Regions from separate parts of the Mesorhizobium sp. 01N446 genome, predicted to be linked through region 2. Evidence: predicted binding sites of a transcription regulator. Region 2 holds the regulator's gene; each other region holds the start of a gene.
What was found. Region 2 encodes PhoB, which activates phosphate uptake and scavenging genes when phosphate is short. Its sites were predicted from a motif close to TGTCATNNANCTGTCAT; they were not measured.

Region 1: a site for PhoB is predicted at 3,638-3,654, ahead of AC1DPX_RS10890 (esterase-like activity of phytase family protein). Genes of this name have one in related genera too.
Region 3: a site for PhoB is predicted at 2,221-2,237, ahead of AC1DPX_RS32555 (LTA synthase family protein). Genes of this name have one in related genera too.
Region 4: a site for PhoB is predicted at 5,261-5,277, ahead of AC1DPX_RS28210 (acid phosphatase). Genes of this name have one in related genera too.

What each region holds. Positions count from the first base shown of each region.
Region 1 is NZ_JBFTRA010000002.1:520,453-528,036, reverse strand. It holds gene AC1DPX_RS10900 (L,D-transpeptidase) at 1-104, shown strand, start outside; gene AC1DPX_RS10895 (patatin-like phospholipase family protein) at 290-1,909, shown strand; gene AC1DPX_RS10890 (esterase-like activity of phytase family protein) at 2,063-3,526, opposite strand; gene AC1DPX_RS10885 (GcvT family protein) at 3,819-6,230, shown strand; gene AC1DPX_RS10880 (trimethylamine methyltransferase family protein) at 6,243-7,584, shown strand, end outside.
Region 2 is NZ_JBFTRA010000001.1:1,615,588-1,623,171, forward strand. It holds gene pstC (phosphate ABC transporter permease subunit PstC) at 1-849, shown strand, start outside; gene pstA (phosphate ABC transporter permease PstA) at 853-1,704, shown strand; gene pstB (phosphate ABC transporter ATP-binding protein PstB) at 1,701-2,504, shown strand; gene phoU (phosphate signaling complex protein PhoU) at 2,530-3,237, shown strand; gene phoB (phosphate regulon transcriptional regulator PhoB) at 3,257-3,946, shown strand; gene AC1DPX_RS07860 (ROK family protein) at 3,959-5,209, opposite strand; gene xylF (D-xylose ABC transporter substrate-binding protein) at 5,479-6,519, shown strand; gene AC1DPX_RS07870 (sugar ABC transporter permease) at 6,665-7,584, shown strand, end outside.
Region 3 is NZ_JBFTRA010000014.1:32,090-39,673, reverse strand. It holds gene AC1DPX_RS32560 (pilus assembly protein) at 1-215, shown strand, start outside; gene AC1DPX_RS32555 (LTA synthase family protein) at 254-2,215, opposite strand; gene fabD (ACP S-malonyltransferase) at 2,461-3,408, shown strand; gene fabG (3-oxoacyl-[acyl-carrier-protein] reductase) at 3,468-4,205, shown strand; gene AC1DPX_RS32540 (acyl carrier protein) at 4,404-4,640, shown strand; gene fabF (beta-ketoacyl-ACP synthase II) at 4,675-5,937, shown strand; gene AC1DPX_RS32530 (hypothetical protein) at 5,925-6,200, opposite strand; gene mltG (endolytic transglycosylase MltG) at 6,199-7,341, shown strand; gene AC1DPX_RS32520 (YicC/YloC family endoribonuclease) at 7,498-7,584, shown strand, end outside.
Region 4 is NZ_JBFTRA010000009.1:119,767-127,350, forward strand. It holds gene AC1DPX_RS28185 (TadE/TadG family type IV pilus assembly protein) at 1-282, opposite strand, end outside; gene AC1DPX_RS28190 (TadE/TadG family type IV pilus assembly protein) at 482-2,434, opposite strand; gene AC1DPX_RS28195 (TIGR01459 family HAD-type hydrolase) at 2,731-3,591, shown strand; gene AC1DPX_RS28200 (bifunctional riboflavin kinase/FAD synthetase) at 3,598-4,578, shown strand; gene AC1DPX_RS28205 (HdeD family acid-resistance protein) at 4,580-5,134, opposite strand; gene AC1DPX_RS28210 (acid phosphatase) at 5,278-6,828, shown strand; gene AC1DPX_RS28215 (hypothetical protein) at 6,852-7,064, shown strand; gene AC1DPX_RS28220 (MipA/OmpV family protein) at 7,195-7,584, shown strand, end outside.

The sequences.
Region 1 (7,584 bases), on a different contig from region 2:
TGCGCCCCAATTTGTCGGCCGCCGGCAAGATCATGGCGGTGTCGAGCAGGACGGCCGAGCCGATCGATGCCGGCGTGCCGAAGGACGCGGAGTTCCTGAAGTAGATATCGCATTTGGCGCGCTATCGACTGGCCAATAAATTTGCAATATTCGGCGCTAGTCTAGTACTACAGGCCAGGATCGAGATGCGCCCTCGCGCAGGCAAGAGTCGTGGTTTGAGGCACTAGTCCTCGCAACGTCCAATGTTTGTATGCAACTTTGGCAATGAACCATACCGAGAGTGGGTTCGATGGCAGCCAGATCCAATCCGAAGCGTGGCCTTGTGATCCAAGGTGGCGGCGCGAAGGGGGCGTTTGCTCTTGGGTGTTTGCGCGTGTTCCAGCGACAAGGAATTGAATTTTCTGCGGTTGCGGGCACGTCGGCGGGGGGCCTTTGCGCTATCATTTGGTCGACCCAAAAAATTGAAGAAGGCATTGCGCTCTGGAGGTCAATCGATCACAGCCTCTTTCTTGGTAAAACTCCAGACGGGTGCTTTCGACGCGTTCTCAAGATCTTTTGCATAGTAGGGAAGATCTTTCTCCTTTACTTAAATGGCGTCGAGCCGGAAGGTCGCTCCCAAGTTGCCCGCGATCTCATCTTTTCTATCCTTGTTGGTATACTGTGTTGGGCTCTTACGCCGTATGGCATGCCTACTTGGCTCACCATCGCGAGTCTGATCCTGATTCCTATTATTGCAATTTGCGCTTTCACGAACACACTGCCAAAGGTTGGCTGGGATCAACGAGTCAGAAGCCGGATCGTTGGAGCGCAAATTTTTGTTGGCGAGATAGCAGTACTCGTTGGAGCAGGATCGTTGCTGCTTGAACTGTTCAGGTTCATCCAGCCGGTCCAAGGTTTCACTTGGGCATATGTAGGTTACAATGCTGCAATTGTCGTGGTCGCTCGCGCACCAATGGAGCTTAGGTCTACCCTGCTAGAGGGAAAGTTGCTCGCTGGTAAGATCGTAGAATTCCTCTCGGCCGAAATTAAAATACCTACATTCGTTACCGTCGCGAAAGAGTATGGTCCGGGGTCACCGCACTTTCTGCTTTCCACCCCTGGCGTGTTTAAGGCAGTTTATGCGGACCTGCAACGCGCTCCAGCTCAATTAAAAGCGGCTTTTGCATATGCTAGCGCAGCCCTGCCGTTAGGAATTCTTCCCGAAATGACAATCGATGGCAAAACATTTGTCGATGGGGGGGTAGCCGATAACACTCCGATTACTCCAATTCTTGGGCAGGATGTTGATGAGATATGGTTGATTTCGCTTAGCCCCACCCTGTTTGATTTGAAAGATCACATGCGCAATGTTCTGATGCAGGCGATATTTGTCGAAGGTCCACCGCAAATCAGCGCTGAGGCCTACAGCGCTGCTCTTAGCCACTTCGACAAAATAAAGTTAGTCGTCTTTTCACCGCCAACCGACCTTGGCAACATGCTTATGGGGACTCTGAATTTCAACGCAAAGCGTACCAACGCTTTGATGGTACTTGGGGAGCGCACAGCAGAACGTGTTCTGAGAAGCGGAACTGGCTATTCTTCGCGAATATACCGGCTGAATTATAAGTTTTGGACCCGACTGCGCTTAATTCGTCGAGCGCTTCCGCCTTGTAGCGTGGTTCACCCTTATAAGCGAAGCAATATCAGTGACCTCACGAAGAGCGAGTTTGAGTTTCCGGATGTCCGTGTGAAGCCTGACGAGGCCGGGAGACCCTCCTGGCACGCTTCGGTCATCGTACTTTGGTCGATCTATCTCGGAAATTCGATCAATAGCGGTTGGCAAAGTATCCTCTGGGCTACGCTGTTTGGCCTCGTTGGCCTCTCGCTGCCAACATGGCGTGCGCGCATGAGAAGGAATCTCGACAAGTAAAGAAGACTATGAAGTGGCGCGAGATCTGAGCGCGAGACGACAGTCGCCTCAAGGCAGGCGCATTTTCAAAAGCGAGGTGTGGCCGAAAGACCACCATTTGATCGGCGAACCGCAGAGCGGACGCGACATGCGCGCCCGCCCGGATAAAGGCAACTACTTCTTGGCGAGGCCGGGCAGCGTCACCTGATAGACCAGGAACATGGTGTCGACATTGGCGCCGTCATCGGCCTTGTAGGGCGCGCCGACCTGGAAACCGTCCTGGGCGAGGAAGTCGTTGTCATTGGCGACGAACAGGAAATAGTCGTCGGGCAGCTTCGGATCGAGAACGCTGGCCAGCGACATTGCTTCCCATTTCTCGGAAAGGTTGTTGTGGTCGTTCGGCGCGCCATTGTGCAGGCCGAAGCGATTGAGCTGCGCATTGTCGTTGATGTCGATGAACGGCGTCAGCCTGGCCGGCGTCACCGACGGATCGAGCACGCCCTTGGGCGCGACCGGCATGTCGGCGGCGTCGAAGGGGCCGCCGGCGATGTCGGTTGCCGCCGAAACGTCGACGACGAAGATCTGGCGCAGAAGCGATGTGTCGCCCCTGACGCCCTGGCCGTTGCCGCTGTCGCGCGCCAGCATCAGGAAGGACGTGTCCGACAGCGCCACGATCTCGCTTTGCGCGGCGACCTTGGTCTTGCCCTTGGCATCCTTGAACACCGGCAGCGGCACGACATATTCATGCGCCAGCTTGAGATGGGCGAGGTCGGAAGCGTCATAGACCAGCGCCCGCGTGTTCTGCCGGGTCGAACCGGAATCGCCGCCATCCTGCCTGGTCGCCGACTGCAGCACGGCGATCAGGAACTTGCCGTCCGGCGTCATCGCCATGCCTTCGAGACCCTGATTGTTCTGGCGGCCGGTCTCCGGATCCTTCGGATCGGGCTCGGCGGCACCTGGGCCGGGATTGTCCGAGGAAAAGTTCGGCGCGCCCTTGCGCGTCGGCACCAGCGCCGCCGGCGGCTGGGTCGCCGACAGCAGGCGGCCTTGCGCCGAGAAGCGGTAGATGTTGGGGCCATATTCGTCGGAGATGAACATCGAGCCGTCGGGTAACCGCACGATCGCCTCGTTGTCGAGGGCGAGCTTGCCATTGGTGGCGACGGGCAGCATCGGCATGTCGCCGGCGCCGGCGCGCACATCCGACAGCGGATCGAGACCGGTGGCATCAGTGCCCTTGTCGTCGGTCAGAAGCATGGTGTCGGTAAGCGTCGCCTTGACCTCGGTCTGCTCCTGGCCAGCGGCGCCTGCTGCCGCCGGCGTGAACTCGATGCCGATCGTGTTGATCCGCGGCCGGTAGTCGGTGGTGCCGGCGACATTGTAGCCGCGATCCGGCAGCAGCCAGAGCGAACCTTTGTAGGTGCCGGCCTCATGCGTCCAGCTCGATGTGTCGATCGCCATGCCGGAACCCGAGCCGAACGTCTCGCCGAATTTGTCACGAAGTGCGGCCGGGATGCGGCCGACGCCGACCAGGCCCTTGTTGACGAGGACGGTCGCGGTGCCGTCGGCGAGCGCCGGCGTCAAGGCGCTGAACAAGGCCAGCGCGACGCCGAGCGAGGCGGTTCGGTGCAGGTGTTTCATGGATGATCCTCTTTGTGACAGATGTGCCGGAGCGGCCGAAGAGCGAAAGCTTAAAGAGGCGGTACATCGATGATGCCGCGCGCCCCCCCAAAAGCGGTCTACGGCGCGAACATGATGCTTGCGTGACAGGGCGGCATGTGTGCCCGCCGGGATATTCGCAGGCCGGGAAAAACACGCGCTCTGGCGGAAGAATGGATCCTCCCCACGCATCCGTTCGGGCGTGCAGGCGCATCACTGGACACTTATGTCCAGTGCGTATATGGTGCGCTTCTGACAGACCGGGAGGGAAGCCTTGAAGTCGCACTACCGTGCAGTGGTCATCGGGGGTGGGGTGGTCGGCGCCTCGGTGCTCTACCACCTGACGCGGTTCGGCTGGTCCGACGTGGCGCTCATCGAGCGCGCCGAACTGACCGCCGGTTCGACCTGGCATGCGGCGGCCGGATTTCATGCGCTCAACGCCGATCCCAATGTCGCGGCGCTGCAGGACTACACCATCAAGCTTTATCGGGAGATCGAGGCCGAGTCCGGCTGGGATATCGGCCTGCACATGACCGGCGGCGTCAACATGGCCAGCGATCCCCAGCGTTGGGAATGGCTGAAATCGGCCTGGGCGGTGTTCCAGTCGGTCGGCATCGAAACGGCTCGTCTGGTGACCCCTGACGAGATCAAGGAAATCTGCCCGATCGTCGACGTAAGCGGTGTGCTCGGCGGTCTCTACGATGCCAACGAAGGCCATCTCGACCCTTACGGCACGACGCATGCCTATGCGGGTGCCGCCAAGAAGCGCGGGGCCGACATCATCCTGCGCAACCGTGTCGTCGAGTTGAAGTCTCGCGCGGACGGCCACTGGGACGTCGTCACCGAGCAGGGCACCATCGTTGCCGAGCATGTCGTCAACGCCGGCGGACTGTGGGCAAAGCAGCTCGGCCGCATGGCCGGCATCGACCTGCCGGTGACGCCGATGGAGCACCATTATTTCATCACCGAGGACATCCCCGAGATCGCGGCGCTGGACCGGGAGATCGGCATCGCCGTCGACCTCGACGGCTTTTCCTACCTGCGCCAGGAGCGCAAGGGCGTGCTGCTCGGCGTCTATGAGCAGAACCCGAAGCACTGGCACATGGACGGCGCGCCGTGGGACTACGGCATCGAGCTGATCCCGGAAGACATAGACCGCATCAGCCCGGAACTCGCCAGGGCGCATGAGCGCTTTCCCTGCCTGGCGAGCGCCGGCATTCGCAAATGGGTCAACGGCGCCTTCACCTTTACCCCCGACGGCAATCCGATCGTCGGACCGGTGCGCGGCCTGAAAAACTACTGGGTCGCCTGCGGCGTCATGGCCGGTTTCAGCCAGGGCGGCGGCGTCGGCAAATCGCTGGCCGAATGGATGATTTACGGCGAGCCGCAGGCCGACATTTTCGGCATGGACATTGCCCGCTACGGCGCCTTTGCCGCCAACCGCGAATATCTCGGGCAGACGACGCGGCAATTCTATGCCCGCCGTTTCGTCATGACCTTTCCCAATGAGCGGCTGCCGGCCGGCCGGCCCTTGAAACGCCCCGGCGCCTATGACGGCATGAGCGCGGCCGGCTGCGAATGGACGGCATCGTGGGGGCTGGAAATCCCGGCCTATTTCGCGCCGATGGGGTTTCGCGAGAACACCACGCTCAAGCGTTCCAACGCCTTCGATATCGTCGGCGACGAGGCGTTGCAGGTCCGGCGTGCCGCCGGTCTCGTCGATATCTCGGCCTACTCACGCTATGCGGTGTCGGGGCCAGGCGCCGAGGCATGGCTCGACCGGCTGCTTGCCTGCAAGCTGCCGAAAGCCGGACAGGCGCGGCTGTCGCCGATGCTCGGGCTGGACGGGCGACTGAAGGGCGACCTCACCGTGATCAACTGGGGCAGCAGTGACTACTGGCTGATGGGCTCCTACCATCTCAGGGAATTCCACATGCGCTGGTTCGAGAACCAGGCGGGAGAGGGAGTCACCGTCACCGATCTCTCCGATGCAATGAGCGGCTTCCTGCTGACCGGGCCGAATGCGCGGAAAATCCTCGAGCGGACCACGCATCAGGACGTCTCCGGTGGGGCACTGCCGTTCATGGCCTGCGGCGCGTTCGACATCGGCATGGTGCAGGCGCGGGTCGCCCGCCTCTCCATCGCTGGCGAACTCGGCTTCGAGATCAGTTGCCCCGCGGCCATGCATGCCACGCTGCGCGACACGCTGCTTGCCGCCGGTGAGGATCTTGGCCTGGCCGAGATCGGCTACTACGCGCTGAATGCGCTGCGCCTGGAGAAAAGCTTCGGCATCTGGTCGCGCGAATTCACGCAGGGCTACACGCCAGGACAGACCGGCCTCGACCGTTTCATCACCTTCGACAAGGGCGATTTCGTCGGCCGCGAGGCGGCGCTGAAGGAGCGCGATGCCGGTGCCGCGCAACGGATCGTGACGCTGGAGGTCGACGCCGTCGATGCCGACGCCAGCGGCTTCGAGCCGGTCTGGCGCGACGGCCGGCGCGTCGGCTTCGTCACGTCCGGCGGCTTTGGCTACACGATCGGCAAGAGCGTCGCGCTGGCGTTGGTCGACGGCGATTTTGCCGAGGAGGGGACGGCGCTTTCGGTGCACATTGTCGGCGTCGAGCGGCCGGCTCGGGTCATCGCGGCCTCGCCCTACGATCGCTCGGGCAAGGCGATGCGGCAATGAGGAGGATTTTCGATGATCGATGACGCGGCACGAGACAGCAGGCGTGAGCGCCGGCGTGGACGCACGGGCGAGGCCGGCAGCGAAAGCAGCCGCCATCCCAACTACCGGTCGCTGAAGAATCCGTTCATGCCGCAGCCGATCTTTTCGGACGACCAGATTTCCGCGATCCACGACACGGCGCTGCGCGTGCTGGAAGAACTCGGCATCAAGGTGCTCTTGCCGCAGGCGCGGGAAATTTTCGCCCGCGCCGGTGCGCTCGTGGACCCGGACACCGACATGGTGCGCATCGGCCGCGACATCGTGGCCGCCGCACTGGCCTCGGCGCCAAAATCAATTCCGGCGCTGGCGGGCGACCGCAGCCGCGATCTTTTGCTCGAACTCGGCTCGATGACGTTCCTCGCCGGCGCTGGCGCGCCGAACGTCACCGATCTCGAACGCGGCCGCCGGCCGGGAACGCTCGGCGCCTTCGAGGAGTTGACCAAGCTCATCCAGCATTTCGACGTACTGCACATGCTTTGCCCCTGCATCGAGCCGCAGGATGTCGACAACCGCTTTCGCCACTATGCCGTCAACCGGGCGCAACTGACGCTGTCCGACAAGTTCCCCTTTGTCTTCGCTCGCGGAACGCCGCAGGTCGAGGATGGGTTCGAGATGATCCGGCTGGCGCGCGGGCTGTCGGAGGATGAATTCCGCGCTGGCGCCCATTGCTACACCATCATCAACACCAACTCGCCGCGCCAGCTCGATATTCCAATGGCGCAAGGCATCATCGACTTCGCCCGCGCCGGGCAGGTCCTGGTCATCACGCCGTTCTGCCTGGCAGGCGCGATGGCGCCGATCACGGTCGCAGGCGCGCTGACGCTGCAGCATGCCGAAGCGCTGGCCGGCCTGGCACTGGCGCAGATCGTGCGCCCGGGCGCACCCGTGCTTTACGGTTCCTTCTCCTCCAATGTCGACATGAAGTCGGGCGCTCCGGCGTTCGGCACACCCGAGCACGTCAAGGCGACACTGGGGGCCGGCCAATTGGCGCGCTTCATCGGCCTTCCCTGGCGATCGGGCGCCGGCAGTGCCGCCAACATCTCCGATGCGCAGGCGGCCCATGAGTCGCAGTTCGCCCTTTGGGGCTCGGTGCTTGCCGGCGCCACCGTCTGCATCCACGCCGCGGGCTGGCTGGAGGGGGGCCTGAGTGTCTCTTTCGAGAAGCTGATCACCGACATCGAGGCGGTGCAGTCGATAGCCGAGCTTTGCGCGACGACTCCTGGCGACGACGACGCGATCGGTTTCGAGGCGATCGCCGAAGTGCAGCCGGGCGGGCATTTCTTCTCGGCCGGCCACACGATGTCGCGCTACCGCA
Region 2 (7,584 bases):
GGCGTAGCGATCTCGCTGGTAGCCGGTTCCTGGCAAGCCCTGTCGACCTTCGGCTTCTCCTTCCTGACCAGCGAAAGCTGGAACCCGGTGACGGAGAAGTTCGGTGCGCTGGCGCCGATCTACGGCACCATCATCACCTCGGCCATCGCCATCCTGATCGCCGTGCCGCTCGGCATCGGCATCGCCATCTTTCTCACCGAGCTTTGCCCGCGCCCGCTGCGGCGCCCGATCGGCATGGCGGTGGAATTGCTGGCCGGCATCCCGTCGATCATCTACGGCATCTGGGGCCTGTTCGTGCTGGCGCCGTTCCTGCAGACGACGGTGCAGCCCTTCATCATCAGCGTGTTCCACGGCGTTCCGGGCCTCAACGGCCTGTTCGCCGGTCCCCCCTATGGTATCGGCCTGCTGACCTCGGCGATGATTCTGGCCATCATGATCCTGCCGTTCATCACCTCGATCACCAAGGACGTCTTCGATACGGTGCCGTCGGTGCTGAAGGAATCGGCCTATGGCATCGGCTGCACGACCTGGGAGGTCACGCGCCGGGTCGTCATTCCCTATACCCGCATCGGCATCATGGGCGGCGTCATGCTGGCTCTGGGCCGCGCGCTCGGCGAGACCATGGCGGTGACCTTCGTCATCGGCAACGCGCACCGCATCTCGACGTCGCTGTTCGCGCCGGCAACGACCATCTCGGCGACGATCGCCAACGAATTCACCGAAGCCGTCGGCGATCTCTACACCTCCTCGCTGGTCGCGCTCGGCCTGATCCTGTTCGTTATCACCTTCCTGATCCTTGCCATCGCACGCTACATGCTGATGCGCATCGATGCCCGCACGGGAGCCTGACCGATGTCGACAGCCGCATCGCTTCACCAAAGCCGCAAGCGCAAGAATGGCGTGATGATGACGCTGTGCGTCGTCGCGGCCGGCATCGGCCTTGCCTGGCTGGCGCTGATCCTTGGCGCCTTGCTCTACAAGGGCCTGGCCGGCGTCTCGCTCTCGGTCTTCACGGAAATGACGCCGCCGCCCGGCGATGCCGGCGGCCTGCTCAACGCGATCTACGGCAGCATCGTGATGACCATCATCGGCATCATCGTCGGCACGCCGATCGGCGTGCTGGCCGGCACCTACATGGCCGAATACGGCCGCTTCTCGAAGCTCACCACGGTGGTGCGCTTCATCAACGACATTCTTCTGTCGGCGCCGTCGATCATCATCGGACTGTTCGTCTATGAGCTGATGGTGCGGCCGATGGGGCATTTCTCGGCGATCGCCGGTGCCGTGGCACTTGCCATCCTGGTCATCCCCGTCGTCGTGCGCACCACCGAGGACATGCTCAACCTGGTGCCGAACGCCTTGCGCGAAGCCGGCACCGCGATCGGCGCGCCGCGCTGGGTGGTCATCCGCTCGGTTGCCTATCGCGCCGCGCTTTCGGGCATCGTCACCGGCATATTGCTGGCGATCGCGCGCATCTCCGGCGAGACCGCACCGCTTCTTTTCACGGCGCTGAACAACCAGTTCTGGTCGAGCAATCTAAACGCGCCGATGGCCAGCCTGCCTGTCACCATCTTCCAGTTCGCTCTCAGTCCCTATGAGGAATGGCAGCAGCTGGCCTGGACCGGCGCACTCATCATCACATTGACGGTTCTCGCGCTCAGCATCTTTGCGCGCAGCCTGACCGGACGCAGAGAGGACAAATGAGCCAGATGTTGTCTCCAGACATGACGATCGCCGCCGAGGCGGTGACCAAGGCCAAGATCGAGGTCAAGAACCTCAACTTCTACTACGGCCAGTCGAAGGCGCTGAAGGACATCACGCTGTCGCTGCCCGAGCGCAGCGTCACCGCCTTCATCGGCCCTTCGGGTTGCGGAAAGTCGACGCTGCTGCGCGTCTTCAACCGCATCTACGAGCTCTATCCCAAGCAGACCGCCGAGGGCCAGGTGCTGCTCGACGGCCAGAACATTCTCGACCGCTCGCAGGATCTCAACCTGCTGCGCACCAAGATCGGCATGGTGTTCCAGAAGCCGACACCGTTCCCGATGTCGATCTACGAGAACATCGCTTTCGGCGTCAGGCTCTATGAGAAGATCAGCAAGGCCGAAATGGACGGCCGTGTCGAGCAGGCGCTGAAGCGCGCGGCGCTGTGGACCGAGGTCAAGGACAAGCTCAACGCCAGCGGCCTCAGCCTGTCGGGCGGCCAGCAGCAGCGGCTGTGCATCGCTCGCACCGTGGCGGTGAAGCCGGAAGTCATCCTGCTCGACGAGCCGGCCTCGGCGCTCGACCCGCTGTCGACCGCCAAGATCGAGGAACTGATCGACGAGCTGCAGGCCGACTACACGATCGTCATCGTCACCCACAACATGCAGCAGGCCGCGCGCGTGTCGAAGCAGACGGCCTTCATGTATCTGGGCGAACTGGTCGAATTCGACAAAACCGAGAAGATCTTCACGTCGCCTCGCGAGAAGCGCACGCAAGACTACATCACCGGCCGCTTCGGCTGATCGCACGCATACGAGGACCAGGATCATGGCCGAACACACAGTCGCAGCCTTCGACGAGGATCTCGGACAGATCAGCAGGCTGATCAGCGACATGGGCGACCTCGCCGGCTCGATGGTCGGCGGCGCCACCAAGGCGCTGCTGAATTCCGACAATGCGCTCGCCCAGCGCGTGGTCTCCGACGACGCCATCATGGATGCGCGCCAGCGCGAGCTCGACGACCGCGCCATCACGCTGATCGCCAAGCGCCAGCCTATGGCCGACGATCTGCGTCATGTCGTCGGCTCGATCCGCATGGCCGGTGATCTCGAACGCATCGGCGACCTTGCCAAGAACATTGCCAAGCGCGTCGGCACCGTCGGCCTCAGCTCCACGCCGCGCGACCTGTCGCATTCCATCGACGCCATGGCGCAGCTGGTGCTGATCCAGGTGCAGGGCGTGATCGAGGAATATGCGGCGCGCGATGCCGCCGCACTGGCGAAGCTGCGCGCCGACGACGAACGCATCGACGTCAAATACACCTCCGTCTTCCGCGAACTGCTGACCTACATGATGGAGGATCCGCGCAACATCACGGCCTGCACGCATCTGTTGTTCTGCGCCAAGAATCTCGAACGCATCGGCGACCATGTGACCAACATCGCCGAGAACGCGTACTATGTCCTGACCGGCACGCAACTGCCCGCCAACCGTCCAAAGCAGGACGAGACGGCGATGTCGGCGCCGGCGGCCTGAGCGCAGGGGTAACCAAGCGATGATCGCACCACGCATCATGGTGGTGGAGGACGAGGAGCCGCTCGGCGTGCTCCTCCGCTACAATCTGGAATCGGAGGGTTATCAGGTCGAGGTGGTGACACGCGGCGATGAAGCCGAAATCCGCCTGCAGGAGAACGTGCCCGACCTCCTGGTGCTCGACTGGATGGTGCCGGCGGTGTCCGGCATCGAACTCTGCCGGCGCCTGCGGATGCGGCCCGAGACCGAGCGGCTGCCGATCATCATGCTGACCGCACGGGGCGAAGAAAGCGACCGTGTGCGTGGGCTGTCCACCGGCGCCGACGACTATCTGGTCAAGCCGTTCTCGACGCCGGAATTCATGGCTCGCGTCAAGGCGCTGCTGCGCCGCGCCAAGCCGGAAGTGCTGTCCAGCGTGCTCAAGGTCGGCGACATCGTGCTCGACCGCGAATCGCACCGGGTCTATCGCAAGAAGAGCGAGATCCGGCTCGGACCGACCGAATTCCGCCTGCTCGAATTCATGATGCGCCACCCCGGCCGCGTGTTCTCGCGCAGCCAACTGCTCGACAATGTCTGGGGCGAGACGATCTACATCGACGAACGCACTGTCGACGTGCATGTCGGCCGGCTGCGCAAGGCGGTCAACAATGGCCGCATGCCGGATGTCATCCGCACCATTCGCGGCGCTGGCTACGCGATCAGGGAAGATTGAAAGCGACCTGATTCAGGCGACGTTTTTCTTGGCGGCAAGGCCCGCTTTCGTTTGCACGCCCGGCGCGAAAATCTCCTGGTCGACGAAGGTCAGCGCGCGCATGGCACAGCCTTCGCGGATCAGCGGCAGCTCGTTCGGCTCGGTGTCGAAGGAGATCGATTTCGAGTGCTGGCCGCCAGCGGTCTGGGCGATCGCCTCGCGCAGTGCCGGCTCGATCAGGTCGAAGGCGGCGGCGCTGACGCCGACCATGGCGACGGGCGCGGGATCGATCAGCGCGAACAGGCTGCCGAGGCCGTAGCCAAGTGCCTCGCCGGCCTTGCGGTAGGCTTCGCGCTCGGGCCCGTCCCGTTCGCGTGCCGTGGCGGCCAATGCCCGCATCTGCGCGTCGCTGACATCGGCCACCGGCTCGGTGTCCTCGCTGAGCTGCCTGGCGTTGCGCCAGATGGCATAGTTGCCGGCATAAGCCTCGACGCAGCCACGGCGGCCGCAGCGGCAGAGCGCGCCGCCCGGCCGATGGATCATGTGGCCGAATTCGCCGCCCGAGGAATGGGTGCCGGTGAAGAGCTCGCCCTTCAGCACCAGGCCCATGCCGATGCCGTGCGACAAAAGGATGGCAATGAAGTCGTCGCGGTAGCGCTCGGGATCGCGCCAGCGCAGCGCCACGGCCATCATGTTGCAGTCGTTTTCCATGGTGGCGGGGATGCCGAACTCGGCTTCGAGTATGTCGGCGAAGGCGATGTCGGTCTGCGGCGTGATCGGCGACCAGAGCATCGCCCGGGCTTCGGTGTCGGTGATGCCCTGGATCGCCAGCGCGATGCGGGCGACGCTGCGCACATCGATGTCGGGATCCTCGAGCCGCCGTCGCACGATTGCCGTGCATTCGCCGATCAGCGCTTCGCGCGACATGGTCAGCGTGTCCAGCCGGCGCTGTTCCTCCGATATCACCTGGCCGGCATAGTCGATGACGGCGACGGAGAGGAAATTCAGCGACAGCACCACGGTCATGACAGCCGCGGCCTCCGGGTTGAGGCCAAGGCCGACCTGCGGCCTGCCGCGTTTGAGCGCGCCGGCCTCGCTCGGCTTGCCCTCGGCCAGGATGCCTTCACCGATCAGGTCGGAGGAAATCGCCGATATGGTCGAATGGCTGAGGCCGGTGGTCGCCGCGATCTCGGTGCGCGAAGGCCGGCCGGCCCGGCGCACGGCCGCGATCACCATGGCGCGGTTGCGCCGGCGCAGATCGTCGTGACGGATTCCGACCGACATGTTTTTCCATATCCTCCCGGTCGCCGCGGCTCCTCCGGTCCCTCGAATGCCGCGCGACACGGTCAAATACTGGCAGAAGCGGCCCGTCCTGTCATTTATTTATTCCGAGGCTCGAAAAAAATTCGGAAGGGCATCAAAATCCATCAGAATCGTTGTTGACAGCGTTCCGGTGTTAGACCAGTGTTTTTTCGAGGCTCGAAAAAATAGAGCCTCTGTGCCGGCCTTAGGGCCAGTTTGGTCGCGCCATACGCGGCGCAGGGAGGAATATTATGAAGAGATTCACAACCGCCATCCTGGCGGGTGTCGCCATGTCGCTGACGCTTGCGTCGGTCGCGCAGGCGAAGGACAAGGTCATCGGCGTTTCGTGGTCCAACTTCCAGGAAGAGCGCTGGAAGACCGACGAGGCCGCCATGAAGAAGGCCATCGAGGCCGCCGGCGACAAGTACATTTCCGCTGACGCGCAGTCCAATCCCGGAAAGCAGCTCACCGATGTCGAAAGCCTGATCTCGCAGGGCGCCAATTCGCTGATCATCCTGGCGCAGGATGCCTCGGCCATCGGCCCGGCCGTGCAGAAGGCGCTGGACGAAGGCATTCCGGTCGTCGGCTATGACCGCCTGATCGAGAACAAGGACGTCTTCTACCTGACCTTCGACAACAAGGAAGTCGGTCGCATGCAGGCGAGCGCGGTGTTCAAGGCCAAGCCGGAAGGCAACTATGTCTTCATCAAGGGCTCGGGCGCCGATCCGAATGCCGACTTCCTGTTCGCGGGCTCGATGGAAGTGCTGAAGGCTGCCATCGACAGCGGCAAGATCAAGAATGTCGGCGAGGCCTATACCGACGGCTGGCTGCCCGCCAACGCCCAGAAGAACATGGAGCAGTTCCTGACCGCCAACGACAACAAGGTCGACGCGGTGGTCGCGGCCAATGACGGCACCGCCGGCGGCGTCGTCGCGGCGCTGACGGCGCAGGGTCTTGCCGGCACCGTGCCGGTTTCGGGCCAGGACGGCGACCATGCCGCGCTGAACCGCATCGCGCTCGGCACCCAGACCGTGTCGGTGTGGAAGGACGCGCGCGAACTCGGCAAGAATGCCGCCGAGATCGCCTCGCAGCTGGCCGACGGCAAGAAGATGACCGACATCGCCGGTGTGAAGGACTTCACGACGCCTGGCGGCAACACCGTCAAGTCGCTGTTCCTGACCCCGGTCGCCATCACCAAGGACAATCTCAACGTCGTCATCGACGCCGGCTGGATCAAGAAGGACGAAGTCTGCGCGGGCGTCGCCGCCGGCAGCGTCGCCGCCTGCAACTAAACGGCGCAAGATTGTTCGACATCGACGCCGCGGCCCAAAAGCCGCGGCGTTTTCCCAAGGGCTTCCCGCTTCAAATGACCGCGGAAAGCAAATAGCATCCATGTTCCGGCACCCGCGCCAGACGGTAAACCGGTGGGAGGATAGCATGACCGACACGACCTCTAATCAACCGGTCGGCAGCACTGCAGCGGACAGGGCGCGTGCATCCGAACTCAGCGCCGTTGGGCGGTTCCTCAAGGCGACCGAACTCGACACGCGCATGCTCGGCATGGTCGGCGCGCTGCTGATCATCTGGGTCGGCATCCATATCCTGTCGGGCGGGCTTTTCCTGACGCCGCGCAATCTGTGGAACCTGTCGGTGCAGACCTCGTCGGTCGCGATCATGGCGACCGGTATGGTGCTGGTCATCGTCATGCGCAACATCGACCTCTCGGTCGGATCCGTCGAAGGCGTGATCGGCATGATCATGGGCGTGGCGCAGGCCGAATTCCTCATCCGCGTCGTCGGTTTCCAGCTTGGAAATCCCTGGCTCTGGATCATCGCGCTGGCCGCCGGCGTGGCGCTCGGTCTCCTGATCGGCGCATTCCAGGGCTTCATCATCGCCTATATGGAGGTTCCGGCCTTCATCGTGACGCTGGGCGGCCTGCTCGTCTGGCGCGGCATGGCATGGCTGATCACCAGCGGGCGCACGGTCGCGCCGCTCGACACAACCTTCCAGCTGATGGGCGGCGGACCACGCGGCTCGATCGGCGCCACCGCCAGCTGGATCGTCGGTGTCGTCGCCTGCGTGGCGGTCGCCTTCATGCTGCTCAACGGCAGGTCGCAGCGCAAGCGGTTCCACTTTCCGCTGCGCCCCGTCTGGGCCGAGACCTTGCTTGGCGTGGTTGCCTGCGCCGCTATCCTTGGCGCGGTCTGGATCGCAAATTCCTATCCATGGCCGATCGGCATCGTGCGCCAGTACGCCCAGCAGAACGGCATCACCGTTCCCGAAGGCGGGCTGTACATCGCGCATGGCATTGCCATACCGGTGCTGATGGCGGTGGCCGTGGGCATCATCATGACCTT
Region 3 (7,584 bases), on a different contig from region 2:
ACGGCTGGACCAAGAGCGTGTGCACGCAGTTGAAGAACCAGGGCGTGCAGATCTACACCATGGTGCTGCAGTCCGACACCGCCGCCAATCGCACACTGTACAGTGCCTGCGCCTCGGACCCGAGCGGCTACTATGCGGTCAACGATCCGGCCAAGCTGCCGGATGTTTTCCAGCAGATCGCCAACAAGTTCTCGAGGCTGCAGCTGACCAACTAAGCTGCCTCTCACACGCACCTCCAAAGGATCGGACCCCCTCAGCTCGTGTGGGCGACGACCTTGTCGACCGTCTCGGGGAAGAAGTCGGGCGCCGCGTGGCGCTTGCCGAACATCATGTCGTACTGGATGAGCCGGAAATCGCGGATCGCCGGGTCGATCTCTTTCTGCCGCGACCAGTCGGGCGTGGCCTCGCCGGCCGGGGTCAGAAGCAGGTTGCGGTCGACCACGCGGTAGCGCTCCCGCATCTCGCCCAGGAAGCCCGTATAGTAGGGGTGAGTGATGCCGGCGGCAGTCAGGATATGATAGGGCAGGAACGCCGGGCTCACCGTGCCGAGATCAGCGACCGGACCGGAACGGTTCGACCAGATGATCAGTGGCGTTTCGTGATGGTCGAGGGCGGCCTGCGGTGTCGGCTCCTTGCGCGGCGCGACATTGTCCTTCAGGAAGCCGGTCTCGACATAGACCGGCCCAAGCGGCGGCAAATGGTCGCCGAAGAAGGCGACGATCGTCGGCCGCTCCCGCTTCTTGGCCCATTCGATCAGCCGTTCAAGGCCGCGGTCCGCGTCGGCTGAACCTTCCGCATAGCTCAACAGCGAGTCGCGCGCCCACTGGCTGATCGGCGCCTGCACCGCGTGGGTCGGGTTGTAATAGCGGTTTGGTTCATAGGGGCCATGGTTCTGCAGGCTGACCGCGAAGAAGAACACCGGGTCGTCGCTGGCGTCGGCTTCGCGGATGATCTCGTCCGTCATCGCCGCGTCCGATGCCAGCGGTCCGCGCTTTTCCATGGGCGGCAGCGTCTCTTCCGACCTGAAATCGTTGAAGCCGAAATCGGCGTAGACCGCGCCGCGGTTCCAGAACCAGTTGGTGCCGGGATGGATGGCGCGCGCCCTGTAGCCCTCGCTCTTCAGGAAGGTCGCCATGGAAGGCGTCGGCGTGCGCACATATTGCTGGTAGGGGATGCTGCCAGCCGGCAGGAAAGCGTTGGAAAAGCCGGTCAGCGCCTCGAATTCGATGTTGGCGGTCATGCCGCCGAATTCAGGCGAGAACATCGAACCGGACCGCAATGCCCGCACGGTGGGAATGGGATCCGGCGTGATGGTGACGCCGGGCAGCCTGTTCGGATCCCAGAAGGATTCGCTCATGACGATAATGATGTCGGGCTTTTCATCGGGCACCGATGCCGTCATCTGCGGCCGCTCGATCGCCGCGATCGCCTTCTCCGTATAGCCCGGCGGTGCCGAGACATGCGCCATTGGCACGTTGAGCGCGAAGGCGAGCGCAAAGCCGTTGGAGGCGTAGTTTTCCTTCTGGTCCCACATGATCGGGATGATCTGCAGCCGGTCCCTGGTCCAGGAGAAGGTGGCATAGTCCATGATCGAGACGAAGAAGGCGAGCAGCGGCACCGCCAGCGTCAGCCGCGCAAGGCGGCCCTTGTGGCTGAGCGCTGGAACCTTGCGGCGCCACAGCCGCCAGCCATAGACGAGCAGCGACAGGCCGGCGACGATGCCGGCGACCATGGCGAGCGCGGTCATCGGTCGGTCGCGCACCAGGAGCGGCAGCAGGGCGACGATCTGGCGGGCGTAGAGAAAGTCAGTCGGGTAGAGCGGATCGCCGAGATAATGCGACTTCTGATGGCCGACAAAGGCCAGCGACAGCGTCAATGGCGCGACGATCATCAGGCTCTGATGACTGCGGCCGAGCACAGCGTCGAGGCCAATCAGGATCAGCGCGAAGACGACGATGGTGGTCCAGCCCGGCTTGAGCGGCTGAAGGAAGAAGGAGACCGTGCCGGCAAAGTCGCCGCGCACGATCAGTTCGATGGCGAACACCAGGATGGTCGAGATCGCAAGGCTGATCAGCCCGTAACGGACGACCGGCCATGCCCGGCCCGGCAGATAGCCGGTGGACGGATCGTCTTCCAGGAATTGAGGCGCGGCTTTACCCGCGCGTTTCGAACTCTTTGCCACTTTAACTTCCCACCCAGCGACAACCCAAGTCACGCGATTGTCATATAATTGTCACGCAAAGCTAGCGCCTGTAGCGGAAATAAGAAGAGCCAGCGAACGATTCGTGAGCGGTTTTCATCAGGAGTGATCGCCAAAAAGCCTTTTGGAACAGGCACTCGGCGCGCGGTTCGGAGCCGGGGTAGGGTTGAACCGGGCTTGACTTGGCGGCCTGCCTTGCGCCACAGGCAGGGAAAATTCGTGTTATCAGGCAAGTAAAACCAGTCTTCGGGAGCCCTCGCATGGCCGTCGCATTCACCTTTCCGGGACAAGGCAGCCAGGCTGTCGGCATGGGCAAGGATCTCGCCGACGCCTTTCCCGAGGCGCGCAGGGTCTTCCAGGAAGTCGACGACGCGCTCGGCGAAAATCTGTCGAAGCTGATCTGGGAAGGTCCCGAAGAGACCTTGACGCTGACGGCCAACGCGCAGCCGGCGCTGATGGCGGTTTCGCTGGCGGCGATCAGGGCGCTGGAATCGCGCGGTTTCTCGCTGAAGGACAAGGTCGCCTATGTCGCCGGCCATTCGCTGGGCGAGTATTCGGCCCTTGCCGCAGCCGGTTTTGTGTCCGTCGCCGATGCCGCGCGGCTGCTGCGCATCCGCGGCAACGCCATGCAGGCGGCGGTGCCGGCCGGCGAGGGCGCCATGGCGGCCATCATCGGGCTGGAGCAGGCGGATGTCGAAGCCGCTTGCGCCGAGGCCGTGCAAGGGTCCGGCAAGGTCTGCCAGATCGCCAACGACAATGGCGGCGGCCAGCTGGTCATCTCCGGCGCCAAGGCGGCGGTCGAGCTGGCAGCCAAATTGTGCAACGAAAAGGGCGCCAAGCGGGCGCTGATGCTGCAGGTCTCGGCGCCCTTCCATTCGGCGCTGATGGCACCGGCGGCCAATGTCATGCGCGAGGCGCTCGCCGGTGTGACGAAGCATGCGCCGGTGGTGCCGGTGGTGTCCAACGTCACGGTGACCCCGACCAGCGATCCCGACGAGATCGCCCGGCGCCTGGTCGAGCAGATCACCGGCCGCGTGCGCTGGCGCGAAACGGTGGAATGGTTCGGCGCCAACGGCGTTGCGACACTTTACGAGATCGGCGCCGGCAAGGTGCTGTCCGGCCTTGCACGGCGCATCAACCGCGACATTGCGACGGCAGCCGTCGGCGCACCGGCCGATGTCGAGGCCGCGCTGGCCGCTCTTGCATAATCCACTGGCGATTTGACCCCACCCGTGTGAAGGGTGTTTTCTCAGATCAGGAGACGAAAATGTTCGAACTGACCGGCCGCAAGGCGCTCGTCACCGGCGCATCCGGAGGCATCGGCGAGGCGATCGCCCGCGTGCTGCATGCGCAAGGCGCCATTGTCGGCCTGCACGGCACCCGCATCGAGAAACTGGAAACCTTGGCGGGCGAACTCGGCGACCGGGTCAAGCTGTTCCCGGCCAATCTGTCGAACCGCGACGAGGTCAAGGCGCTTGGCCAGAAGGCGGAGGCCGAGCTCGAAGGCGTCGACATCCTGGTCAACAATGCCGGCATCACCAAGGACGGCCTGTTCGTGCGCATGTCGGACGCCGATTGGGACTCCGTCCTCGAGGTCAATCTAACCGCTGTTTTCCGGCTGACGCGCGAACTCACCCATCCGATGATGCGCCGCCGCCATGGCCGCATCATCAACATCACCTCGGTGGTTGGCGTGACCGGCAATCCCGGCCAGACCAATTACTGCGCCTCCAAGGCCGGCATGATCGGCTTCTCCAAATCGCTGGCGCAGGAGATCGCCACCCGCAACATCACCGTCAACTGCGTTGCTCCGGGCTTCATCGAATCGGCCATGACCGACAAGCTCAACGACAAGCAGAAGGAGGCGATCATGGCGGCGATTCCGACGCGCCGCATGGGCACGAGTGCCGAAGTGGCGTCCGCCGTTGTCTACCTCGCCTCCAACGAAGCCGCCTACGTCACCGGCCAGACCATCCACGTCAATGGCGGCATGGCAATGATTTGACGGATATGGCGGGCCTGTGAAAAGAGACCATTTCACCTTGGACCTCGGCCATTTTTCGTGTAATGCGGCCCGCAACCCGGCGGTTCGGGCAAAAACCGGTTCGTGGCCGTTGCGTTTCCGGCAGGACCATCTTTCAGCTTGATTAGCGGCATTCTGCCCGCTAACGAAGACAGACAAACAAAAGACGAGGATGCCCAAATGAGTGACACCGCAGAGCGCGTCAAGAAGATCGTCATCGAGCACCTTGGCGTCGATGCCGACAAAGTGACGGAGCAGGCGAGCTTCATCGATGATCTGGGCGCTGACAGCCTCGACACGGTCGAACTCGTCATGGCGTTCGAAGAAGAGTTCGGCGTGGAAATTCCCGACGACGCGGCCGAGACCATCCTGACCGTCGGCGACGCGGTGAAGTACATCGACAAGGCTTCGGCCTGACGCTTTCCGCAGTCATCACTGGGGAGGACCTGCGATGAGGCGTGTCGTCGTCACGGGCCTTGGGTTGTTGTCGCCATTCGGCATGGGCTTCGAGCACAGCTGGAAGGAACTTCTGACCGGCCGCAGCGCGGCCAGACGCATTACCGAGTTCGAGGTGGAGGATCTTGCCTGCAAGATCGCCCACGTCGTCCCGCGTGGTGACGGCAGCAATGCCACCTTCAATCCCGAGGCCGTGCTCGAGCCTAAGGAATTGCGCAAGATCGGCGACTTCATCCTGTACGGGATTGCGGCCGCCGACGAGGCACTGAAGGATTCCGGCTGGGAGCCCAAGACCCACGAAGAACAATGCGCCACAGGCGTGCTCATCGGTTCCGGCATTGGCGGCATCGAGGGCATCGCCGAGAACGCGATGATCCTCAAGGAGCGTGGCCCGCGCCGCATCAGCCCCTTCTTCATCCCCGGCCAGATCATCAATCTCGTCTCCGGCCAGGTTTCGATCCGGCACGGGCTGAAAGGCCCGAACCATGCCGTCGTGACGGCCTGCTCGACCGGCGCGCACGCCATTGGCGATGCGGCCCGGCTGATCATGTGGGGCGACGCCGACGTCATGGTCGCCGGTGGCGCCGAGGCGCCGGTGACAAGGCTGTCGATCGCCGGCTTCGCCGCCTGCCGGGCGCTGTCGACCGAGCGCAATGACACGCCGCAGACGGCGTCGCGTCCCTATGACCGTGACCGCGACGGCTTCGTCATGGGCGAGGGCGCCGGTGTCGTGGTGCTGGAAGAACTCGAGCACGCCAAGGCGCGTGGCGCCAAGATTTATGCCGAGGTGACCGGCTACGGCCTCACCGGCGACGCCTATCACATCACCGCGCCGGCTGAAGACGGCGATGGCGCTTTCCGTTGCATGACCGCGGCGTTGAACCGGGCCAGGCTCACGCCCGCCGATGTCGACTACATCAACGCGCATGGCACCTCGACCATGGCCGACACGATCGAGCTCGGCGCTGTCGAGCGGCTTGTCGGCAATGCCGCGTCGAAGATTTCGATGTCGTCGACCAAGTCGTCGATCGGCCATCTTCTGGGCGCGGCGGGTGCCGCCGAAGCGATCTTTTCGATCCTCGCGATCAGGGACAACGTCGCGCCGGCGACCATCAACCTCGACAATCCAGAGCGCGAAACCGCGATCGACCTGGTGCCGAACAAGCCTCGCTCCCGCCAGATCGACGTGGCGCTCTCCAATTCCTTCGGCTTCGGCGGCACAAACGCTTCGCTTGTGTTCCAACGCTACAATGGCTGATCGCCCGGCTGCCGGGCGATGCTTCGGCATGCCGTCAATTTTGCCATATTCGCCCCTACTCTGCCGCAGGGGATTCGTTGAGAGATCAAACGGTAGGGCGAGATGAACACAAATCCGGCGGGCAACGGAGAATTCGGGCAACGGCTGGCGAACAATACCGGACCGATCGTGCCGAAGACGGCCAGCGAGGCCTTGCGGCCGGAAGCCGGAACGCCGCCGCCGAAGCGCTCGCGCGCTTCGCGCAGCCAGGTCGTCGTGTTCATGAACTTCGTCATCTCCCTGGTGATGCTGATGGTTCTGGCCGCGGGCGCGGCGCTTTACTTCGGCAAGCAGGAGTTCACCGAACCTGGTCCCTCGGCCAATGGCGACACCTTCCTGGTCAAGCCGAACACAGGCGTCCAGGACATCGCCGACCAGCTTGAGCGCCGTGGACTGATCAGCGACGCCCGCGTCTTCCGCCTTGGCGTGCGTGCTTTCGGCAATGATTCCGCGCTCAAGGCCGGCGAATACGAGATCAAGCCCAGGGCATCCATGCGTGACATCATGGAGTTGTTGAAGAGCGGCAAGTCGGTGATGTACTCGCTGACCATTCCGGAAGGACTGACGGTCGAGCAGGCCTTGCAGCGCATCGCCGACGAACCCGCCTTGAGCGGCGACATGCCGGCGACAACGCCTCCCGAGGGCAGCCTTGCCACCGACACGCTGCGCTTCACGCGTGGCGCGACGCGCCAGCAGATGATCGACAAGCTGGTGGCCGACCAGAAGAAACTGGTCGACGAGGTCTGGCAGCGGCGCGCGCCGGACCTGCCGCTGGCCAATATCGAGGACTTCGTCACCTTGGCTTCGATCGTCGAGAAGGAAACCGGCAGGGGCGATGAGCGTTCGCGCGTCGCCGCCGTCTTCATCAACCGGTTGGCCAAGGGCATGCGCCTGCAATCCGACCCGACCATCATCTATGGCCTGTTCGGCGGCAAGGGAAAGCCCGCGGACCGACCGATCTACCAGTCGGACATCCAGAAGCAGACGCCTTACAATACGTATGTGATCAGCGGCCTGCCGCCGACGCCCATCGCCAATCCGGGCCGCGCGGCACTTGAGGCCGTGGCCAATCCATCGAAGACCGACGACCTCTATTTCGTCGCCGACGGTACAGGCGGTCACGTCTTTGCCGCGACGCTCGACGAGCACAACGAGAACGTTGCCCGTTATCGTGCGTTGCAGAAGAAGCAGGCCGATGACGCGGCCAAGGCCGCCGCTGCCGCTGGTACAAACGGCAATGCCGACAAGCCTGCTACCGACAAACCAGCCGCCGACAAACCAGCTGCCGACAAGCCTGCCGACGGCAGCAACACCACCGGTGGCGACAATGGTGACGCCGGCGGCGATGCGGGCGATGCCCAGTAAGACGAAGAAAGGCGTTGCCCGGAAGGCGACAGCCTGACATTTGAAGGAACGCCATGCGTCCGATTTCGACGCACCTGTGGCGTGGTTATTTTCAAGCAGCACTTGCCCTGTCCGGAAACTGGTTTCGGGGTGATGCGCCAGGGATGTGCAGGCGACATGAATTTGCAGAGCATGACCGGATTTGCGCGTGCCGTCGCCGAGCATGACGGCACCTCGATCGCCTGGGAGGTCAAGTCCGTCAAC
Region 4 (7,584 bases), on a different contig from region 2:
GTTGAGCGTCGCGCTGGCCGGATCGATATCGTTCAAATTGGCATTGAAGAAGTCGAGCGCATAAGCCTTCAACTGGTCGTCGGTCGCGCCTTCCGTCAGCCGGCGCGCCGTGGCGAAATTGGCGGCGTCGAGCGCATTCGTCACCATTTGCTTTTCGCGGTTCATTTCCGTGAAGTCGACCGCGATCGCCAGGCCGCCCATCAGCGGCACCATCGCCACGACAGTCATAAGTGCATAGTTGCCGCGCCTGTCGCGGCGGAACTGACGCCAAAGTTCAAGCATGTCTTGCAGCGGCCCCCGCCGGCGGATTCTCGATTGACGCCAGCTTTTCACAAAACGCTGAAGGACGGGTTTGGGAAACCGCTCTATTGCTTGGCTGGCGCTTCACCAACCGCTAACCAATGCAAGCCTGCGGCCCGACCCGGTCCAACAGCGAAACGCCCTGTCGGGGCAGGGCGTTCTCGCGAGCGGAACCTGTCGATCAGCTGACGATGCGCAGGTTGGACAGTTCGTTGCCGATCGCCTTGAAATCGTCGGACAGTGTCGCCCCGGTCGAATTCCAGAACAGTTTCATCGGCTTACTCGGATCGGCCGGATCCTTGCTGAAGCGGGAATCCGACGAGCAGGCCTTCAGCGCATCCATCTGTGTTTTCTCCGCCGCCTTATTGGCATCGAGGTCGAGCGCAATGGTCATGACCATGATGTTGGCGGCCTTGGCATTGTTGCACAACGTCGTGAAGTACTCGTTCATCGCCTTGGTGTAGTTGGCGTTTGAATAGTCGGTCTTGCTGACGCTGCCGCTGGTGCCAAGGAACATCCGACCATAGCTGTAGGCGTTGCTGAACGGCACGATGTAGCCCAGCGCCGAATAGATGGCTTTGCTGCCCGCCAGATCGTTTCCACCATAGTTCCAGTTGGTTCCAGAGTAGGTCTGGGCCGTCACCGACGTTGGTGTGTAATAGGTGTTCGCACCATCGGTCAGGACGATCAGAACCTTGTCGTTGCCTCTTTCTGTCTCGGGTCTGCCCTCGGTGAACGGGGCAGCGCTGGAAAGGCTCCTCCAGCCCCATGCCATGCCTTCAGGCACATTGGTGGCGCCATCCGCAGCCATGGCGTCGATCGCAGACTTGACCGCGCCCGCACCGGCCGTCGTGGAAACATCGGTCAGCGGCGTGATAGGCGTGGTGCTGCAACTCGTATTGGGGCCGGCATCCATGCCGTAGGCTGGAGTAACCGTGGTGCCCGGGTCGGTAAAATATTTCGGCATATAGCTCTGGCGTGCCGCGCTGTTGCCCGACGACCCGTCCGCAATCCAATTGTTGTTGGCGGGGCGAGCCGGGATGTTGCTGTCGGTGAGATCGGTTTCATCGGGCGCGAACATGGGCACGAACAGCGTCGCCGGCGTCCCGGTCGCCGCCGCGGTGTCGTCGATATTGTAAGGATAAGGCCGCGACTCGACACAGCCGCCCCAGGAAGCGACGTTTCCATAGGTATAGTTGTAGCCGCTTTGCCAGGTCTTGCAGGAGCCGTTGGAATAGGTCGAGGTGCATTTGAACTGCGCCACGTAGGTGGCCGAGGCCGTGCGCTTCATCTGGTTGTAGATGGAGAAGCGGGTCAGCGGCTGGTCCTTCTGGGTTGCGTCCCAACCGGTGCCCTTGGCGTACCAGACGCCGGCGATATTCTGGGCGTACTTGGTGGACGAATAGGTCGAACTCATGCTCGCCCAGTCGAAATTCTCATGATGGATCGGCGAAATCCCGGTGGTGTCCATCCAGGATGCCGAGGCGTTGCCGGGGCCAACATTGACCGACGCGGCGAAGGGAACCAGGCTGAACTGGACCGGCTTGGTGACCTGCTTCATCATCTGGGCCTGGCCAGCCAACTGGTCGACCAGCTGTTTGGCGGCATCCTTGAGGAGGTCGAACCGTACCTTGTTGGATCCTTTGCCGAGTTCCGTCATCGAGCCGGAATTGTCGAGCACCAGCGACACTTCCAGCGTATTCTTCAGGCGGACTTCCGAGCACGCGCCGAAGCTGATGTCGCTGTTGGCGGTGCTGCCGCCCACCAGCATTTTTGCCGTCGGCAGGAAGTAGGGTTTGTAGGTCAAGGTACTGCAGAGCTTCAAGGTGCCGCCGCCCGCGTTGTTGTTGGGCAGCGTCACGGCCAGCGTGGTGTTGGCTGGATCGATATGCGCGAGATTGGCTTCGAAGAAATTCTTGGCATACGCCTTGGCGTCGGCGTCGCTGGCGCCGGCAACGATCTGCTGGGCAGTGGCGACGCCGGCGGCGTCCAGGGCGTTCAAGGCATTTTGTCGCTGGCGCGTCATTTCCGTATAGTCGACGCCGAGCGCCAGGCCGCCCATGATTGGTACCGTGGCGAGGACCGTCATGAGTGCATAATTGCCACGCCGATCGCTTCCGAATCTCCGGATCATTGCACCAAACTACCCCCGCCAAATCGATTATCGGTCGAGACACTGTCATAAATCGTTAAATTTCAGGTTGCCGTAATATGTCCAAGATCGAGCCGGGCTTTCAACGCGCGTTAACCAAACGCTGTACAGTCGCGGTTTTGGCCGCCGGCGGATGCTCCCGATCGGGCGCGCGGGTGGCCTTCGCGCCGATCTCCCGGTGAAAGCTGGTGACAGCATGGATCGGTTCGGATAATTCGAATCCGCTGCGGCGAACCGTCGGCCACGGCACTCGCAACGCTCATATTGAAGGAAACGGCATGGCGAATTCGCCTGACATCGTCGGCTCGCTCGAAGACGTCTGCAAAGCCTATTCGGCAATTCTTTGCGATGTCTGGGGCGTGGTGCACAATGGCGAATGGCATTTTCCGGCGGCCGCGGCGGCGCTGGCCAGGGCAAGGGCTGCCGGTATTCCCGTTGTTCTCATCACCAATTCGCCACGCCGCAGCGCCGATGTCGTGGCCCAGATGAGTGTGATCGGTGTTCCGCCGTCAGCCTACGACCGTGTCGTGACCTCGGGCGATGTGACCCGCGACCTGATCGCCGAAGGTCCACGCAAGATCTTCCACATCGGCGCCGACCGCGATCTCACCCTCTATGACGGTCTCGATGTCGAGCTCGTCGAGGAATTCGAGGCCGCCGGCGTCGTATGCACCGGACTGTTCGATGACGAGGTCGAGAAGCCTGAGGATTATACCGACCTTTTGCGCCGGTTGCGGGCCAGGAACCTGCCGTTCATCTGCGCCAATCCCGATATCATGGTGGAGCGGGGCGAGCGCATCATCTGGTGCGCCGGCGCCCTGGCGCGCGACTATGCCCAGCTCGGCGGCCGCACGTTGATCGCGGGAAAGCCCTACGCACCGATCTACGATCTCGCGATGAAGGAGGTGGCGGAGGTGCTTGGCCGGCCGGTCGAGCGTTCCCGGATATTGGCCATCGGCGATGGGATGATGACCGATGTGAAGGGCGCGGCCGACAATGGTTTCGACGTTCTCTATGTCTCCGGCGGCATCCATGCCCGCGACTACGGCGATGCATCCCGGCCGGATCCGGCCAAGCTCGGGCTCTTCCTGGAGCGGCACGGCTATCGTCCCGTGGCCGTCATGGTCAGACTGCAGTAGGTGGTGATGGTAGGCTTCCAGCATCTCACCGCGACGGCGCCACTGCCCGCCGACTTGCGTGGCGGCGTTGTCGCGATCGGCAATTTCGACGGCGTCCACCGTGGCCATCAGGCGGTGCTTGAACGGGCGCTGGCCGAGGCTGTGCGGCGTGACGTGCCGGCCCTGGTGCTGAGCTTCGAACCGCACCCGCGGAAGGTCTTCAGGCCCGACATGCCGTTGTTCGTGCTGACGCCGCCGCCGATGAAGGCGCGGCTCTTGTCCTTGCTGGGCTTTGCCGCGCTCGTCGAGCAACCGTTCACGCGCGACTTTGCCGCGCTGTCGGCGGAAGCCTTCGTCACCGGCGTGCTGGAGAGGACGCTCGGCATCACCCACGCGGTGACCGGGTTCGATTTCCATTTCGGCAAGGACCGCCAGGGCGGACCGGCCTATCTGATGGCGGCCGGCGAACGCCATGGCTTTGGCGTCACGCTCGTCGACGCTTTTCGCGACGAGGGCGCGGAGGTGGTTTCGTCAAGCCGGATCCGGGCCTTGCTCTGCGATGGCGAGGTGGCCGAGGCTGCCGGCCTGCTCGGCTATCGCTTCACGGTCGAGGCTGAAGTGATCGGCGGCCAGCAGCTCGGCCGCACGCTGGGCTTTCCTACTGCCAACATGAGGCTTTCACCGGAAGCGACTCTGAAGGAAGGGATTTATGCCGTCCGCTTCCGCCGCGCCGACGGCACGTTGCATGATGGTGTAGCCAGCTTTGGCCGGCGCCCGACCGTCGACGACAATGGCGCGCCGCTTCTGGAAACCTTCGTCTTCGATTTTTCCGGCGATCTCTACGGCGAGACCTGCGAGGTCTCGTTCTTCGGCTTCCTGCGCAGCGAGATCAAATTCGACGGCCTCGATGCATTGGTGGTGCAGATGAAGCGCGATGAAGCCGAGGCGAGTGCGCTGCTCGCCGGCGTCAAGCCGCTTTCGCAGCTCGACGCGGCCATTGCTTTCTGACTTACTTTTTCAGCGCCAGTCCGATCGCGATGAAGCTCCAGCCCTGGAAGATCAGGTCGATCGCCAGGAACAGTCCGAGCACCCACAGGCTGTTGACCGGCCAACCCATGGCGATGATCAGGCCGGCAAGCACGCTGATGAGGCCTGCCGCGACGATCCAGCCCCAGCCCTGTTCCGGACGGTGGCTGTAGCCGACCCAGGCCCGCAGCGCGCCGGAGGCGACGAGCGCAACGGCCAGCAGGAAGGTCAGCACCGCCGAGGCCAGCAGCGGATTGTCGAAGGCGAAGAAGCCAGCGATGGCGTAAAGCAGCCCGCTGAGCAGCCAGTAGAAGAAGCGGCTCCAGGTCTTTACCCCGAAAGCATGGAGGATCTCGATGATGCCGGCCATCAGCATCAGCCAGCCGACGACATAGACCGAGGCGACCGTGGCGATGAACAGATTGCCAAAGGCAATGCCGCCGAAGATCAGCAAAAGCACGCCGAGCCCCACAAACCATCCCCATTTGTCCCGCGTCCGGCCGATCGCGTCTTTCAGGGCATCGCCTTGCAAGGTCATGATCCGTCTCCCTTCACATCTGGCCGCGCATCCTGCGGTTGAAAGGAAGGTAATCCCAATGGCACTACCCGTCCAGCGCGGTGGCTATTGCAAAGGCGCCGCGAAGCTGGTGTCATCCGGCTTTGCATCAGGGAGGTATGACAATGAAGCGATCCCACGGACTCGCCCTGTTTTCCTCAACTCTCGCCCTGTTCGCTGCCACTGCGGCTTGCGCACTCGCAGCACAGCCCGGCGATCCGCCGGATGGCATCGCCAAGATAGAAACGGTGGTCGTCATCTTCGCCGAGAACCGCGCCTTCGACAATCTCTATGGCCATTTTCCCGGTGCCGAAGGCATCGACAAAGCCAGCCAGGAAAGCCTGCAGCAGCGCGACCGTGACGGCTCGGTGCTGTCCGAACTGCCGCCGGTGTGGGACGGGCTGACCGCCAAGGGCGTCACGCCGCCGGTGACGCAGGCGATGACCGAGCACCTTCCAAACGCGCCGTTCACCGTGAACGACCCGAAGGGTTTCAACGTGCCGCTCAGCGTCACGACGCACGATCTCTGGCATCGCTACTACCAGAACCAGATGCAGATCAACGGCGGCAAGAACGACATGTTCGTTGCCTGGGCCGATTCAGGCGCCATGCCGATGAGCAACTGGGACGCTTCCAAGACCGACATGTGGGCGGTCGCGCAGAAATACGTGCTGGCCGATCATTTCTTCATGGGTGGGTTCGGCGGCTCGTTTTTCAACCACCAATGGCTGATCTGCGCTTGCGCGCCTTACTACGCCGATGCCGACAAGAGCCCGGCCAAACCATCGATTTCGGTGACGGATGATAGCGGCACAGCGCTGAAGATCGCCGACAATTCGCCGAAATCGGCGCGCGACGGCATTCCGAAATTTGTCTCCGATGGCAATCTGACGCCGGACTTCCACGCGGTGAACACGATGCAGCCGCCTTACCAACCGAGCGGCAACGATCCGGCGCCTGGCGGCGATAGGCTCCTTGCGGATCCGTCCAAGCCCACCACGCTGCCGCCCCAGACGGAGCCGACCATCGGCGACATGCTTAGCCTCAAGCACGTCACCTGGGCATGGTATTCGGGCGCCTGGCAGTACACGCTCGACCATGGCAACAACGCGCCGGTTCCGAATTTCCAGTACCACCACCAACCGTTCAACTATTATGCCAATTACGCGCCCGGCACCGAAGCCAGGCGCGAACATCTGCGTGACGGTGGGCTGGGCGGCGTTAGCTTCATCCAGGCGATCGACGACGGCGCCCTGCCACAGGTTTCCTTCTACAAGCCGCAGGGCAATCTCAACGAGCATTCCGGCTATGCCGACATCCAAGCCGGAGATCGCCATATCGCCGACGTCGTCGCCCATCTGGAGAAAAGCCCGCAATGGCCGCATATGCTGGTGGTCGTCACCTATGACGAGAATGGCGGCATCTGGGATCACGTAGCTCCGCCCAAGGGCGACCGCTGGGGGCCAGGCTCACGCGTCCCCGCCATCATCGTTTCGCCCTTCGCCAAGCACGGCTATGTCGATCAGACGCCCTACGACACGACTTCGATCCTGCGCTTCATCACGGAGCGCTTCGAACTGCCGGTGCTGCACGGCATCGTGGTTCGCGACAGGGCCGTTGCGGTGCATGGTGAACCGCCGCTCGGCGATCTTACCGCCGGGCTCGACCTCAATTGAAGGCCCGTGTCGGAAGGAAAGCGATGAACGCTGACGGGATCGTCGCCCTTGTCACCGCTGCCGGTATCGAGCTTACCGACCGCCGCCGCAACGCCAGGGGCGACGGCTGGTCGCTAAGCTTTGCCAACGGTGCGACGGTGGAGGTGGGCGACGACGGATCGGTGCGCATTGTCGGCAAGGGCAGCAAGACCGTGAGAGGGCTGCTGGACCTGCCGACCGCGCCGCGCCGCGCCTGATCCGGCGTGGCCGGACACAAGGTTGGCCGACGCAACTGTTACGGATGTTAAGTCAAATTTTACCGAACTGGCGCCATGGCTTGAGCGATGCCGGGTGTTTGTTCCGGCGTGTTTCGCGTAAGGGGTATCGATGCGTATTGTCCGGGCGATTCCGCTGCTTCTGACCGCCTCCTTGCTGGGCGCCTCCGCGGCCGAGGCCGGTGACGGTCCCTTGGGCTGGCTGTCCGGCGACTGGTATCTGACGGTTGGCGCCACTGGCCTCGTCGCGCCGAATTTCGAGGGCGGCAAGAAATACATGCTCAGCGCCCAGCCCATCATATCCCTGGGCAAGGCCGGCCCCCAGGCACGCTTCACCTCGCGCAACGACAACATTTCGCTGGCTTTGGTCGATGATGGCGGCGTTCGCGCCGGCCTGACCGGCAAGTTCCTGTTTTCGCGCAGCAGCGACGACGAACTCAAGGGGCTCGATCCTGTCCGCTGGGGCGGCGAAGTCGGCGGCTTCTTCGAATTCTATCCGACG